DNA from 3 places in the Aurantimonas sp. NFXS3 genome. Region 1 is predicted to be linked to each of the others. Evidence: riboswitches for the same ligand, from Rfam matches in the RefSeq annotation. Region 1 holds a riboswitch; each other region holds the start of a gene.

Region 1 (4,428 bases):
CGATCCTCTATGCACGCGGCGGCGATGGCCGGCGCGACCATCTCGCTGCGATCCTCGTCCTGGACGAGGCGGCCGCGGCGCCCGACCTGTTTGCCGCGGGCGAGGCGATGCAGCCGATTGCGCTGGCCACGAGGTTCGGCCGCACGGTCTGGCGCTACGATTTCTCGCTGCCGGCCGGCACCACCAGTTCCTACCGCATCGACGAGACGGACTATGCCGTCGTCAGCCCCGACGGCGGCGCGGCGCGCATCGCCTATGTCTCCTGCAACGGCCAGGAGAACGGGGATCTTACGCGCGACATCGCCGAGCGCGACGCCATGTGGACCCGGCTCACCGCCGAGCACGACCGCGCTCCGTTCTCCCTGATGCTGCAGGGCGGCGACCAGCTCTATGCCGACGACGTCCTCGCCTGTCATCCGGATGTACAGCGCTGGACCAGCCTGAAGCCCGACGAGCGCGGGACCGTACCGCTGACCGAGGAGGCCCGCGCGGCGATCCGGCGCTTCTATTTCGAGCGCTATCTGATCAGCTTCGCCCGGCCCGCCATGGGGGCGATGTCGGCCCATGTGCCGTCCGTGTCGATGTGGGACGACCACGACATCATCGACGGCTGGGGCAGCCATCCGGCGGCGCTCCTGGACAGTCCCGTCGGGCGCGGCCTGTTCGAGGCGGCGCGCGAGATGTTCCTGATCTTCCAGCTGGCGGCGGATGAGGCCGACCTGCCGGCGATCGCGCTGGACCGGCAGGCGCGCAGCCTGGGCGTCGCGGTGCGCTATCCGGGCCTGACGATCCTCGCGCCGGACCTGCGCAGTGAACGCCGCCCCGACCGGGTGATGGGGCCGGTCGGATGGAAGAGCTTCGAAACGGCCTTGGAGACGACGCCGGAGCCGGACCGGATCGTGCTGATGTCCAGCGTGCCGGTGCTCGGGCCGCGGCTGAGCTGGGCCGAGCTCGTCGCCGGCATCGTACCGCGGGTCGCCAAGCTGTCCGACGATCTGCGCGACCAGTGGCAGAGCCGGGCGCATCGGCGCGAATGGATCCGCTGCCTGCAATGCCTGGCCGATCGCGCCGAGCGGGCCGTCGGCGGGCTCGTGGTCGTCTCCGGCGAAATCCATCTGGCGACGCGCGGCGAGATGCGGCTTCTGAACGGGAGTGTGATGCACCAGCTCGTCGCGTCCGGCATTTCCCACCCCGCGCCCGGGCCGGCCTATCCGTTTGCGCTCGGCCTTCTCGCCCGTGTCGGCGAGAGCCCACTGCGCGGCCGGAAGATCCGCTTGCGGCCGCTGCCGTCGCGCCGCGCGACCTATACGAGCGAGCGCAACTACCTCGTCCTGTCGCAGGACGGCATGGACTGGCAGGCCGAATGGGAACTCGAAGACAGCGGCCGGACCCCGAAGCTGGCGGTCTGACCGGTTAAGGCGTCACCGGCGCGAATGCGACATGGCTGTCGCATTCAGTACAGGGCTCGGACGGAAATTCTTCGTTTGGGCTCAGGACGATACGCCAGGGCCCGAAAAGTTCCGCTGTCGTAGAAAGACCCTATTGCTGCCAGAGTCCGTCCTTTTTCTCGTCACAGGAATTGACGAAGGAGGCGGCGTCGCAAACGTCGCATCTCAAGGACATGCCAAGAATGAAGTTTCTGCCGAAGGCCGCTCTCGCGGCTGCGCTTTTCGCCGGAACGATGGTCGGTTCGTACTCCGTCGCAATCACTCCGGTCGTAGCCGAAACGAAGTCCGCGGCCTCGGGTTCCGCCTCTTATTACGGAAAGCGCTTTCATGGTCGCCGCACGGCGAACGGCGAAAGCTTCAACATGAACTCCATGACGGCGGCTCACAAGACGCTGCCCTTCGGCACCAAGGTGCGCGTCACCAACCGTCGCAACGGCAAGTCCGTCGTCGTGCGCATCAACGACCGCGGCCCGTATCATGGCGGCCGGATCATCGACCTGTCGCGCGCCGCGGCCTCGAAGATCGGCATGATCCATTCGGGCACCGCCAAGGTCAGCCTCGACATCCTCTAGGGTCTCGGCTTTGCCGACCGCATGACGGGGCGCTGGCCGCCCGCATGTGACACCATCTCGTCCGACGGCGCCGCTTGCGCCGCGGACCGCCCGCGACACGCATCGCGGGTCTGGCTCGGGCTTTGCCCCTGACCGCCTCCCGGTCGTCCCGGCCCGCGGCGCATCGCCTGCGTCGCCGCCGCGATGTCCCGATCGGCCGCTGCCGGTCCTGCTTCCTGTCTTCCCGTTCCCTGCCTCTTCCTGTGACGTGCCGATCTTCGGTAACGACCGCTGCAACCGCTGTTGACACCCCCACGGGGACTGCTACCGTCCGCTCGTCCAAGGGGAGTTCCGGCAAGGAACTGAGAGGCCGACGGCCGCCGATCATCGGCGAAGCGCGCGGCGACCCTACGAACCTGATCCAGTTCATACTGGCGTAGGGATGGGAAAGCCGCCGACCTCTCCGGCCCGCAATGCGGGCCATGCCCTCAACGACAGGGGCGATCCGACAGGCCGACGAGAGTTTTCGATCACCGAAAGCAGAACTGGATCTCCGACGCGAGCGCGACTGGAGAACCAAGATGAATGCCGTGACACCCACCGTCACCGCCGGCCCGCTGCCGGCATCCCGCAAGATCTACCTGGCCGGAACGGCCTTTCCCGACATCCGCGTGCCGATGCGCGCAATCACCGTGCATCCGACCGCGGGCGAGCCCGACGTCATCGTCTACGATCCGTCCGGCCCCTATACCGACAGCCAGGTCGAGACCGACATTGCCAAGGGACTGCCGCGCATCCGCGAGAGCTGGATCGCGGCCCGCGGCGACACCGAATTCTACGAGGGCCGCGCGGTGCAGCCCGAGGACAACGGCAATCTGCCGGCCGAGAAGCTGACGCCGGAATTTCCGGTTCGCAACGCACCGCGCCGGGCGACGGGCGGGCGCGCCGTGACCCAGTACGAATATGCCCGCGCCGGCATCGTCACCGCCGAGATGGAGTTCGTCGCGATCCGCGAGAATCTCGGCCGGGCCGAGGCAAAGCGGGCCCTGGAGCGCGACGGCGAGCCGTATTCGGCGGCGATCCCGGATTTCATTACCCCGGAATGGGTGCGCGACGAGGTCGCCTCCGGCCGCGCCATCATCCCGGCCAACATCAACCATCCGGAAGTCGAGCCGATGGCGATCGGCCGCAACTTCCTGGTCAAGATCAACGCCAATATCGGCAATTCCGCCGTCACCTCCTCGATGGCCGAGGAGGTGGAGAAGATGGTCTGGGCGATCCGCTGGGGCGCCGACACGGTGATGGACCTGTCCACCGGCCGCAACATCCACAACATCCGCGACTGGATCATCCGCAACGCGCCGGTGCCGATCGGCACGGTGCCGATCTACCAGGCGCTGGAAAAGGTGAACGGCATCGCCGAGGACCTCACCTGGGAGGTCTTCCGCGACACGCTGATCGAGCAGGCCGAGCAGGGCGTCGACTATTTTACCATCCATGCCGGGGTGCGGCTGTCCCATATTCCGCTGACGGTGGACCGCACGACGGGCATCGTGTCGCGCGGCGGCTCGATCATGGCGAAGTGGTGCCTGCATCACCACCGAGAGAGCTTTCTCTACGAGCATTTCGAGGAGATCGCCGATATCTGCCGGGCCTATGACGTGTCCTTCTCCATGGGGGACGGCCTGCGCCCCGGCTCGATCGCCGATGCCAACGACGCGGCACAGTTCGCCGAGCTCGACACGCTGGGCAAGCTCACGAAGATCGCCTGGGCCAAGGGCTGCCAGGTGATGATCGAGGGGCCGGGCCATGTGCCGATGCACAAGGTGAAGGAGAATGTCGATCGCCAGATGCGGGTCTGCGGCGAAGCGCCGTTCTACACGCTCGGACCCTTGGTCACCGATATCGCGCCGGGCTACGACCACATCACCTCGGGCATCGGCGCGGCGATGATCGGCTGGTTCGGCACGGCGATGCTCTGCTACGTCACGCCGAAAGAGCATCTGGGCCTGCCGGACCGCGACGACGTGAAGGTCGGCGTCGTCACCTACAAGATCGCGGCCCATGCCGCAGATCTCGCCAAGGGCCACCCGGCTGCGCAGCTGCGCGACGACGCGCTGAGCCGGGCGCGCTTCGAGTTTCGCTGGGAGGACCAGTTCAACCTCTCCCTCGACCCGGAGACGGCGCGCTCCTTCCACGACCAGACGCTGCCCAAGGAGGCGCACAAGGTGGCGCATTTCTGCTCCATGTGCGGCCCGAAATTCTGCTCCATGAAGATCTCCCACGACATCCGCGCCGAGGCGCAGAAGGAGGGCATGGAGAAGATGGCGCAGAAATATCGCGAGGGCGGCGATCTCTACATGCCTGCCGGCGACGTGCCGGCCGAGTAGGGCGCAGCGAAGCGGAGGCGGCGGTGTGCTGCCGCCTCC
Region 2 (4,428 bases), on a different contig from region 1:
TCCACGGCGACTACCATCTGGGCCAGGTTCTGGTGGCCAAGAACGACGTGGCGATCCTCGATTTCGAGGGCGAGCCGGGCCGCGATCTGGAAGAGCGACGGCGCAAATCCTCGCCGCTGCGGGACGTGGCCGGCATGATCCGTTCCTTCGACTACGCCGCCTTCTCCGCTCGTGACAAGGCGGGCCCCGCCGACGAGGGCACCGTCGAGCGGCTGCGCGAAATGGCCGAGAGCTGGCGCGACGAGGTCACCGAGACCTTCCTTGCGCGCTGGAGCGAGGCTTCCGGCATGTCGCTTGCCGACCCGGCGACCGGGCAGTTGCTGGATCTCTTCGTGCTCCAGAAGGCTTTCTATGAACTGCGCTACGAAGCGACGATGCGCCCCGCATGGCTGTCGATCCCGCTGCGGGGAATCGTGGCGCTCCTCGAGAAACGACAGGTTTTGAAATGACGCTGACGAGTTCCTCATCGCGCGGAGCGGCCGCTTCGACCGACCATCGCGCCGACGCGCATCAGATCGATGCCATCGGCCGCGGCATCCACGGCGATCCCTTCGGCGTGCTTGGGCCGCGCAAGGCCGACGGCGGCACCATTGTGCGCGTCTTCCGGCCGGGCGCCGAGACGGCCGCGGTCGTGGACAGGACGGGCAAGCTCCTGGGCGAGCTGGAAGCGGGCGGTGCCGACGGCTTCCATTCCGGCTACGTGTCCGGCCTGAAACCGGACGACGCCTATCGCCTGCAGTTCACGCATGGCGGCGAACGCTGGCAGGAAGAGGACACCTATCGCTTCGGCACGGTGCTGGGCGAGCAGGACGTCTATCTCCTGGCGGAAGGCAATCACTACCGCCTCTATGAAAAGCTCGGCGCCCATCCGACCGTCATGGACGGCGTCGAGGGCACGGCTTTCGCGGTGCTGGCGCCGGCCGCCCGGCGCGTGTCCGTGGTCGGCAATTTCAATTCCTGGGATGGCCGCCGCCATGTCATGCGCAAGCGCCACGAGTGCGGCGTGTGGGAATTGTTCATCCCCGCCGTCGGGCGCGGCGAGGTCTACAAATACGAGATCATCGGCGCCGACGGAAACCTTTTGCCGCTGAAGACCGATCCGGTCGGCTTCCTTCAGGAGATGGCGCCGTCGACCGGCTCCATCGTCGACGGTCTCGTCGAGCACGAATGGAAGGACGACGAGTTCCAGGCCCATGCGGCCGACTGGCAGGATCGCGAGAAGCCAATCTCGATCTACGAGGTGCATCTGGGGTCCTGGCGGCGGGGTCCCGACAACGCCTATCTCGACTATGACGAACTGGCCGCCGAGCTCGTACCCTATGTGCGCGACATGGGCTTCACCCATGTCGAGTTGCTGCCGGTTTCCGAGCATCCCTTCTACGGGTCCTGGGGCTACCAGCCGATCGGCCTCTACGCGCCGACCTCGCGCTTCGGATCGCCCGCGGGCTTCGCACGCCTCGTCGATGCGCTGCATCAGGCCGGCATCGGGGTGCTCCTCGACTGGGTTCCGGGGCATTTCCCGACAGACACCCATGGCCTCGGCCAGTTCGACGGCACCGCGCTGTACGAGCATCCCGATCCGCGTCGCGGCTTCCACAAGGACTGGAACACGCTGATCTACGATTACGGCCGGCCGGAAGTGGAGAACTTCCTGGTCGCCAACGGCCTCTACTGGCTCGACCGCTTCCACATTGACGGCCTGCGCGTCGATGCGGTCGCCTCGATGCTGTATCTCGACTATTCGCGCGAGCACGGCGAATGGGAGCCCAACATCCATGGCGGGCGCGAGAATCTCGAGGCCATGGCGTTCCTCAAGGACACCAACGAGCGGGTCGGCGAGTACTATCCCAAGGCGACCACCCATGCCGAGGAATCGACCGCCTTCCCGGACGTGTCACGCCCGACCTTCGCCGGCGGCCTCGGCTTCCACTTCAAGTGGAACATGGGCTGGATGCACGACACCCTGCATTACATGCAGGAAGACCCGATCAACCGGCGCTACCACCACCACCACATGACCTTCGGCATGGTCTACGCCTATTCGGAGAACTTCGTCCTGCCGCTGAGCCATGACGAGGTGGTCTACGGAAAGGGCTCGCTGCTCGGCAAGATGCCGGGCGACGAGTGGCAGAAATTCGCCAATCTGCGCGCCTATTTCGGCTTCATGTGGACCCATCCCGGCAAGAAGCTGATCTTCATGGGCGGCGAGTTCGGCCAGGTCGGCGAGTGGAACCACGACCGCTCCCTCGACTGGCATCTCCTGGAGCAGCCCGGTCACGAGGGCATGCGCCGCCTCGTGCGCGATCTCAACACCATGTATCGCGAGATCCCGGCGCTCTACGAACTCGACTGCGATCCGGCCGGCTTCGAATGGGTCGACACGTCGAATGTCGAGCAGAGCGTCATCGCTTTCATGCGCAAGGACCGCGCGGGCAACCCGGTGCTGATCGTGTCGAACTTCACGCCGGTGCCGCGCCATGAATACCGCATCGGCGTGCCGCTGCCCGGCCGCTGGGTCGAGCGCCTGAACACCGATTCGGAGATCTACGGCGGCTCCAATGTCGGCAATATGGGCGGCAAGGACGCCGAGGAGGTGTCGGTGCACGGCCGGCCCTACTCGATTCCCCTGTCGCTGCCGCCGCTCGGCACCATCGTCCTCGTGCAGGAAGGCTGAGCCGCCGGAAGGCTGGACGGCGGCCGGTCGCCGCCGTCCCGTCGCGGACGCTGCTGACATGAGGGCGGCGACCGCGTAGAACCGAATGCGTGACGGGGGCGCCCGCCGGAAACGGCGGGCTGAGATGCACCCTTCGAACCTGACCCGGATAATGCCGGCGGAGGGAGTCGCGGCGGGGTCTCTCACATGCTCCGTCGGGCCCGTCGTCGGCCAGGAGCCGACCGCGATGCCAAGCCAGTCCACCATCCGCAATGTTCTCTCGATCGCCGGCTCGGACCCCTCCGGCGGGGCCGGCATCCAGGCCGATCTGAAGACCTTCGCGGCGAACGGCGTCTACGGCATGGCCGTGATCACCGCGCTGACCGCCCAGAACACGCGGGGCGTCAGCGGCGTCGAACTGGTCTCGCCCGACTTCGTCACCCGCCAGATCGATGCGGTCTTCGCCGATATCCGCGTCGATGCGGTGAAGATCGGCATGATCGCCACGGCCGAAATCGCCCATGCTGTCGCCGATGCGCTGAAGCGGCACCAGGCGCGGAACGTCGTTCTCGACCCGGTCATGGTCGCGAAGGGCGGCGATCGCCTGCTGGCCGAGGAGGCCGTGGCGGCATTACGCAGCGAACTCGTACCCCTTGCCGACATGATCACGCCGAACCTGCCGGAAGCCGCCGTGCTGCTCGATGTTGCGGAAGCCACCGACCGGGACGAAATGGAGGCGACCGCGACCCGCCTGCAGGCGCTGGGCTGCGGCTCGGCGCTGTTGAAGGGCGGCCATCTGAGCGGCGACGACAGCCCGGATCTGCTGGTGACGGCAACGCAGCGCGAATGGTTCGAGGGCGTGCGCCTCCAAACCCGCAACACCCATGGCACCGGCTGCACCCTGTCCTCGGCGCTGGCGGCGCAGCTCGCGCTGACCGGCGACGCGTTCGCGGCGGTGAGGGTCGCCAAGGCCTATGTCGCGGGCGCCATCGGCGCGGCGGACCGGCTGGGCGTCGGATCGGGGCACGGTCCGACGCACCATTTCCACCGTCACTGGTAGCCGGGCGCTTGGCTCAGGTGGCCTGCAGCAGGGCGTCGTCCGCGGGCGGTCCATCCACCGGGGCGTCTACCACGACGGCCTCGACGCGGTCGCGGCCCATGGATTTCGCCCGGTAGAGCGCCTGGTCGGCGGCAGTGAGCAGGCCGTTCAGGTCGCGGTTCGCCTCGTTGGTGGCCACGCCGGCACTGACGGTGGCCGCGATCGACCGGCCGCCGACCGTGCGGGCCTGGTTGGCAAATCCGCGCACGATCGCCCTTGCGATGACCGCCGGCTCGTGCTTGTCGCGTCGCCGGACGAGGGCGGCGAACTCCTCGCCCCCGAGACGGGCGAAGACGTCGGTCGGACGCAGATGGTCGGCGGTGCTGTCGACGAACAGCTTGATGACCTCGTCGCCGCAGCCGTGCCCGTGATCGTCGTTGATCTTCTTGAAGCGGTCGAGATCGAACAGCAGCAGGGCGACGTCGCCGGCATCGGCGTCGTTGAGAAGCGCGGTCGCCTTGGTCGTGAAGGCCCGGCGGTTGTCGATGCCGGTCAGGAAGTCGGTTTCCGACAGGCGGCGAAGAGACTGCTCATGCCGCCCGCGCACCATGGCAATGACGAGATAGGTGCTCACGCCGATCATCAGGATGGCCTGGGTCATCACCAGCGTGAACAGGAAGCCGGTCATCAATTGCTGGTCAGCTATGGCGGCTGGCAGGCCAACCAGCACCACGCG
Region 3 (4,428 bases), on a different contig from region 1:
CTCGGCCTTCTCTGCAATGTGCCGTTTCTCTTCATCCTGACGGTGCCCGTCGACAGCGCGTCGCAGATCTTCCTGCGGACCATCGGTCCGATGACGGTTGCCGACGTGATCGGGGTTCTCGTCCTCGGTCGCTTTCTCTGCAGCGAGCGCAAGGCTTTCGTCTTTGGCCGGGCGCTGGAGGCGGAGGCGTCGACCGATCCGCTGACCCTTCTGCCCAATCGCCGCCATCTGGAGCGTCGCACCAGCGAGATGGTGGAGGTGGCACGGCGCAATGGCCGGCCGATCTCGGTGCTCGTCATCGACATCGACCGGTTCAAGCAGGTCAATGACACATATGGCCACGATGTCGGGGACACGATCCTCTTGAAGGTGGCGGATGTGGTCCGGGCCAATGTCCGCAAATCCGATGCGGTTGCCCGCTTCGGCGGCGAGGAGATCGTTGTGGCGATGGCGGATGCCACCCCGGCAGCGGCCCTGCAGACCGCCGAACGGATCCGGCTTTCCGTGGACGACAAGGTCTTCCATGGCGACCAGGAGAACGGCAACGTGACCGTCAGTGTCGGCGTCGCCACGCAGGAGGGGGAAGACCTGTCCTTCAAGCGCCTCTTCAAGGCCGCCGACGAAGCGCTCTTCCTCGCCAAGGACCGCGGCCGCAACCGCGTGGAAGTCGCGATATAAGGAAAGCCGGCGGCGGGCAGAGGGAGTGTACCAGTTCCGACACCGGCGACGGGGTGGCATGAGGATGCGGCACAGGTTTGACCAGTGCGTCCGGTCGGGTCCGCCACCAACTCGCCGAGGTCTTCTGAAGAGATTAGAAAAGTAAACCGATTAATGACGATAACGCGCTCCAGACCGCCCAGAGCATAACGCCGGTCGTGAGTACCAGTAACGTCGTTGCGAGCAAGCAGCCTTTCAGGAAGTCGTAATCCCAGGTGACGCTCACAATATCATGCGGCCGCCGGGCAGTCCTCTCCGCCGGGCGTTGGAGCGCCTTCTGCGTTGCTGACGAATTCTCAACATTGGTTTTGGCCGACATGAGGATGCGAGAACGATTCTGGACCCCTCGCTGTATTAGCGTCGGAGCAGACGTGGCCGTTAGCGGGCGAAGATCAAAAGGCGAGCGGCGCAGGTCGATACTAATGGGGATCCAGTGATGCCACGCAAAGATCCGTCTCATGAAGTCCATGAATGTATGCATGTATTTTGGATTGGTTCTTTCTGGCTCATCCATCCTGAGTGGATGACCTCACTGTTTGGACTGGTCCTTGATCTACGACGCAGGCGGATGGACCACATAAGGAGAGAGCGTCAATTCCAGGGACGGATGCTTCCGGCGAACTCCGGCTGTAAGCAACACGATTGTTGGCCGCGACCTAGTGCTCTCCACTCCGCCGATACCCCGAGACAATTATGGTGCAACATCACCGGTTGGCCTGCATCTCACGTCATAGACAGATTCGCGTTGTATTTCTGAGGGCACACATCCCATCCCCTCACTGCAGATGCAAGTGGCCTTGTTTGGATAGAGTGTTAGATGACCCCTGCTTACTAAAATACTTAACGGTCACGGGGAGTTCACGGTGAACCGGTGCGTTGAAGGCGCGCTGGCGGGGCGTTGCATCGTGCCGAAGTGTACGAGGGCCAGCGTCAGCACTAGCAATCGAAGCAACGCTTCGGGAGAATCGGCACATTAACAGACTGGGATCAGCGGCTGCTCAACGCGATGTATTCGGTTGTCGCTTGTATATCCCCGTGCATGGGTACGCGGCGAGGAGCCGCGTGGCCCTGCCGCAGGGCGCAAAGCAATTGGTGATCCCGACTGGATTCGAACCAGTGACCCTCAGATTAGGAATCTGATGCTCTATCCTGCTGAGCTACGGGACCGACCGCGCGCAACCTAGTCGAAGGCGCAGGGTTCGCCAAGTCTGCTCGCGAAGCTCTTGTGCGGCGATATTGCGGATCAGCGGACCTTGGGATCGGCCTGGGCGACGAGCAGCGCCGTGCCTTGGCGGATCGTCACGGCGATCGGCCCCAGCGCTTCGTTCGACTGGGTGAGGATCGAGTGGAATGGCAGGTCGACACCGTCGAGCGGCCATTTCGCGCCGGAGATCGTCAGCCCCGAAAGATCCGAGAATTTCAGGATCGAGAACTGCGTGCCGGGCGCAAGATCGAAGGCGCGGCGGTCCGGTCCCAGTGGCCAGGCGCGTTCGATACCGTCGAACAACTCCACGTCGATGCCGCGGGCGGCATAGCGCAGGGCCAGGATCAGATGTGCAAAGGCGTGGTCGCTGCGCGGGCCGCCGAGCGCGCCGACCAGAAGCAGGCCGGTCGCGCCACGCGTCAGCGCCGCCTCGATGGCGATCTCGCCGTCGGTCATCGCCTTGTCGCGGGGATAGGGTTCGCGGGGCAGGCTGGTCAGTTCGATCGCCGGTCGCGGCGGGCTGGAATCGAAATCGCCGACCCAGAGTTCCGGCGTAACCTGCAGTTCCGCAGCATGGCGCAGGCCATCATCCGCGGCGATGACCCGCGTGCCCTCCACCGCATTGATCAGCGCAGGGGTCGGGGCGATATGGCCGGCAAGGAGAATGGAAAAGCGCGACATCGCGGCTCGCCTACAGCATCGGGCCGCAAACGCCAATCGGCTGCTTCGACCTCGTAAGGAGATTGCCGGCCAGGGCATCGTCTGCTCGCAACGTCGGCGCGCAGCCTGGCAGTCTGACGCGAGAGCTCGGCACCGGGGCAGGGCAGAGCTGTCCCTTGGCTCAGGGGCGCGGCCGCCCTTGCCGGCAAGCGGCGTGGCCTCTAAGTCTTCCCATGCTCACACGGGGTGCCTTCGGGCTGAGAGGCGCATGCCGACCCGTCGAACCTGATCCGGCTCATACCGGCGGAGGGATGCGGGCGTCGGCGGGTGTCTCGCGGATGCTTTCGTTTCGAAAGCCGCCGTCTCGAAAGGCACCATCATGGCCCGACCCGTCTTCCTCCTGCCGCTGTCCGTTCGCCATCTCGGCGTTTGCGCCGCCGCCCTTCTGGCCGGCGTGACCGGAGCGGTCGCCCAGGCCGACAAGCCGGTGCTCACCGTCTACACCTATGAGAGCTTCACGCCCGAATGGGGGCCGGGCCCGAAGATCGAGGCGGGTTTTGAAGTGGTGTGCGCCTGCGATCTGCAGTTCGTTGGGCTCGAGGACGGCGTCGCGATCCTCAATCGTCTCAAGCTCGAAGGCCCCTCGACCGAAGCCGATGTCGTCCTCGGCCTGACCACCGATCTCATCCCCGAGGCCAAGGCGACCGGCATGTTCGCGCCGAGCGGGGCGGATCTCTCGGGTCTCGACGTGCCGACCGGCTTCTCGGACGACATCTTCGTCCCTTACGACTATTCCTATCTCGCCTTCGTCTACGACAGCGAAGCGATCGCCGAACCACCGGCGAGCCTCGACGATCTGGTCAATGGCGATCCCGAGGTGAAGATCGCCATCGAGGACGCGCGGACCTCGACGCCCGGCCTCGGCATGATGCTGTGGATGAAGAAGATCTATGGCGACGAGGCCGCCGCCAAATGGGCGCAGCTGTCGAAGCGCATCCTGACCGTGACGCCCGGCTGGAGCGAGGCCTATGGCCTGTTCACTAGCGGCGAGGTGCCGATGGTTCTCAGCTACACGACATCGCCCGCCTACCACATGATCGAGGAAGACACCGACCGCTATCAGGCCGCGGCCTTCGCGGAGGGCCACTACCTGCAGATCGAGGTGGCGGCGATGCTGAAGACGACCGAAACCGCCGAACTGGCGACCCGCTTCCTCGACTACATGCTGACCGCCGAGGTGCAGTCGCTGATCCCCACCACCAACTGGACGTTGCCGGTCGCGGACGGCATCGATCTGCCTGAAGCGTTTGGCCGCCTGGTGCAGGTGGAGACGCCGCTGATGATCGATCCGGAAACCGTGGCGGCGAACCGCAAGGCATGGACGCAGGAATGGCTCGAAGCGATCGGCCGCTGACGATCGAGCGCGCGTCCCGGTGAGGCGTTCATGACCGGTGCTGCGGATCGTGCCTGGCGGATCGGCCTCGGCCTCGGCGCTGCCGGTATCCTCGTCGGCTTCCTCGCCGGTGCCTTCGTCGTGCTTCTCTTTGCGACCGGCGCCGTACCCGATTTTCGGGCGGTGGCCGGCGATCGCTATCTCCTCGGCGTCGTCCTGTTCACCCTCGAGCAGGCGGTGCTGTCGACCCTCCTGTCGGTGGTGGGCGCCATCCCGCTGGCACTGGCCCTGCATCGTGCCCGCTTTCCCGGTCGCCGTGCGGTGCTGCGCCTGTTTCTCCTGCCGCAGGTGCTGCCCGTGCTGGTCGGCGCGCTGGCGATCCTCACCATCTGGGGCCGCAACGGTCTCGTCTCCGATGCTTTCGCGGCGATCGGACTGGCGCGGCTCGACATCT

Evidence for each region. Region 1 has a riboswitch for thiamine pyrophosphate ahead of thiC (phosphomethylpyrimidine synthase ThiC). Riboswitches for the same ligand answer to the same signal wherever they lie in the genome.
Region 2: it holds a riboswitch for thiamine pyrophosphate, as region 1 does, so the genes downstream of both, thiD (bifunctional hydroxymethylpyrimidine kinase/phosphomethylpyrimidine kinase) here and thiC (phosphomethylpyrimidine synthase ThiC) in region 1, are expected to answer to the same signal.
Region 3: it holds a riboswitch for thiamine pyrophosphate, as region 1 does, so the genes downstream of both, thiB (thiamine ABC transporter substrate binding subunit) here and thiC (phosphomethylpyrimidine synthase ThiC) in region 1, are expected to answer to the same signal.

The regions. Positions count from the first base shown of each region.
Region 1 covers NZ_JAGDDZ010000004.1:297,505-301,932, reverse strand. Annotated here, with positions in the region: gene J3367_RS13690 (alkaline phosphatase D family protein) at 1-1,409, shown strand, start outside; gene J3367_RS13685 (septal ring lytic transglycosylase RlpA family protein) at 1,631-2,020, shown strand; TPP riboswitch at 2,332-2,459, shown strand; gene thiC (phosphomethylpyrimidine synthase ThiC) at 2,581-4,389, shown strand.
Region 2 covers NZ_JAGDDZ010000002.1:783,328-787,755, forward strand. Annotated here, with positions in the region: gene treS (maltose alpha-D-glucosyltransferase) at 1-449, shown strand, start outside; gene glgB (1,4-alpha-glucan branching protein GlgB) at 446-2,674, shown strand; TPP riboswitch at 2,759-2,857, shown strand; gene thiD (bifunctional hydroxymethylpyrimidine kinase/phosphomethylpyrimidine kinase) at 2,901-3,713, shown strand; gene J3367_RS08905 (GGDEF domain-containing protein) at 3,727-4,428, opposite strand, start outside.
Region 3 covers NZ_JAGDDZ010000002.1:836,904-841,331, forward strand. Annotated here, with positions in the region: gene J3367_RS09100 (GGDEF domain-containing protein) at 1-678, shown strand, start outside; tRNA gene J3367_RS09105 (tRNA-Arg) at 1,808-1,884, opposite strand; gene J3367_RS09110 (thiamine diphosphokinase) at 1,961-2,602, opposite strand; TPP riboswitch at 2,814-2,910, shown strand; gene thiB (thiamine ABC transporter substrate binding subunit) at 2,961-3,995, shown strand; gene thiP (thiamine/thiamine pyrophosphate ABC transporter permease) at 4,026-4,428, shown strand, end outside.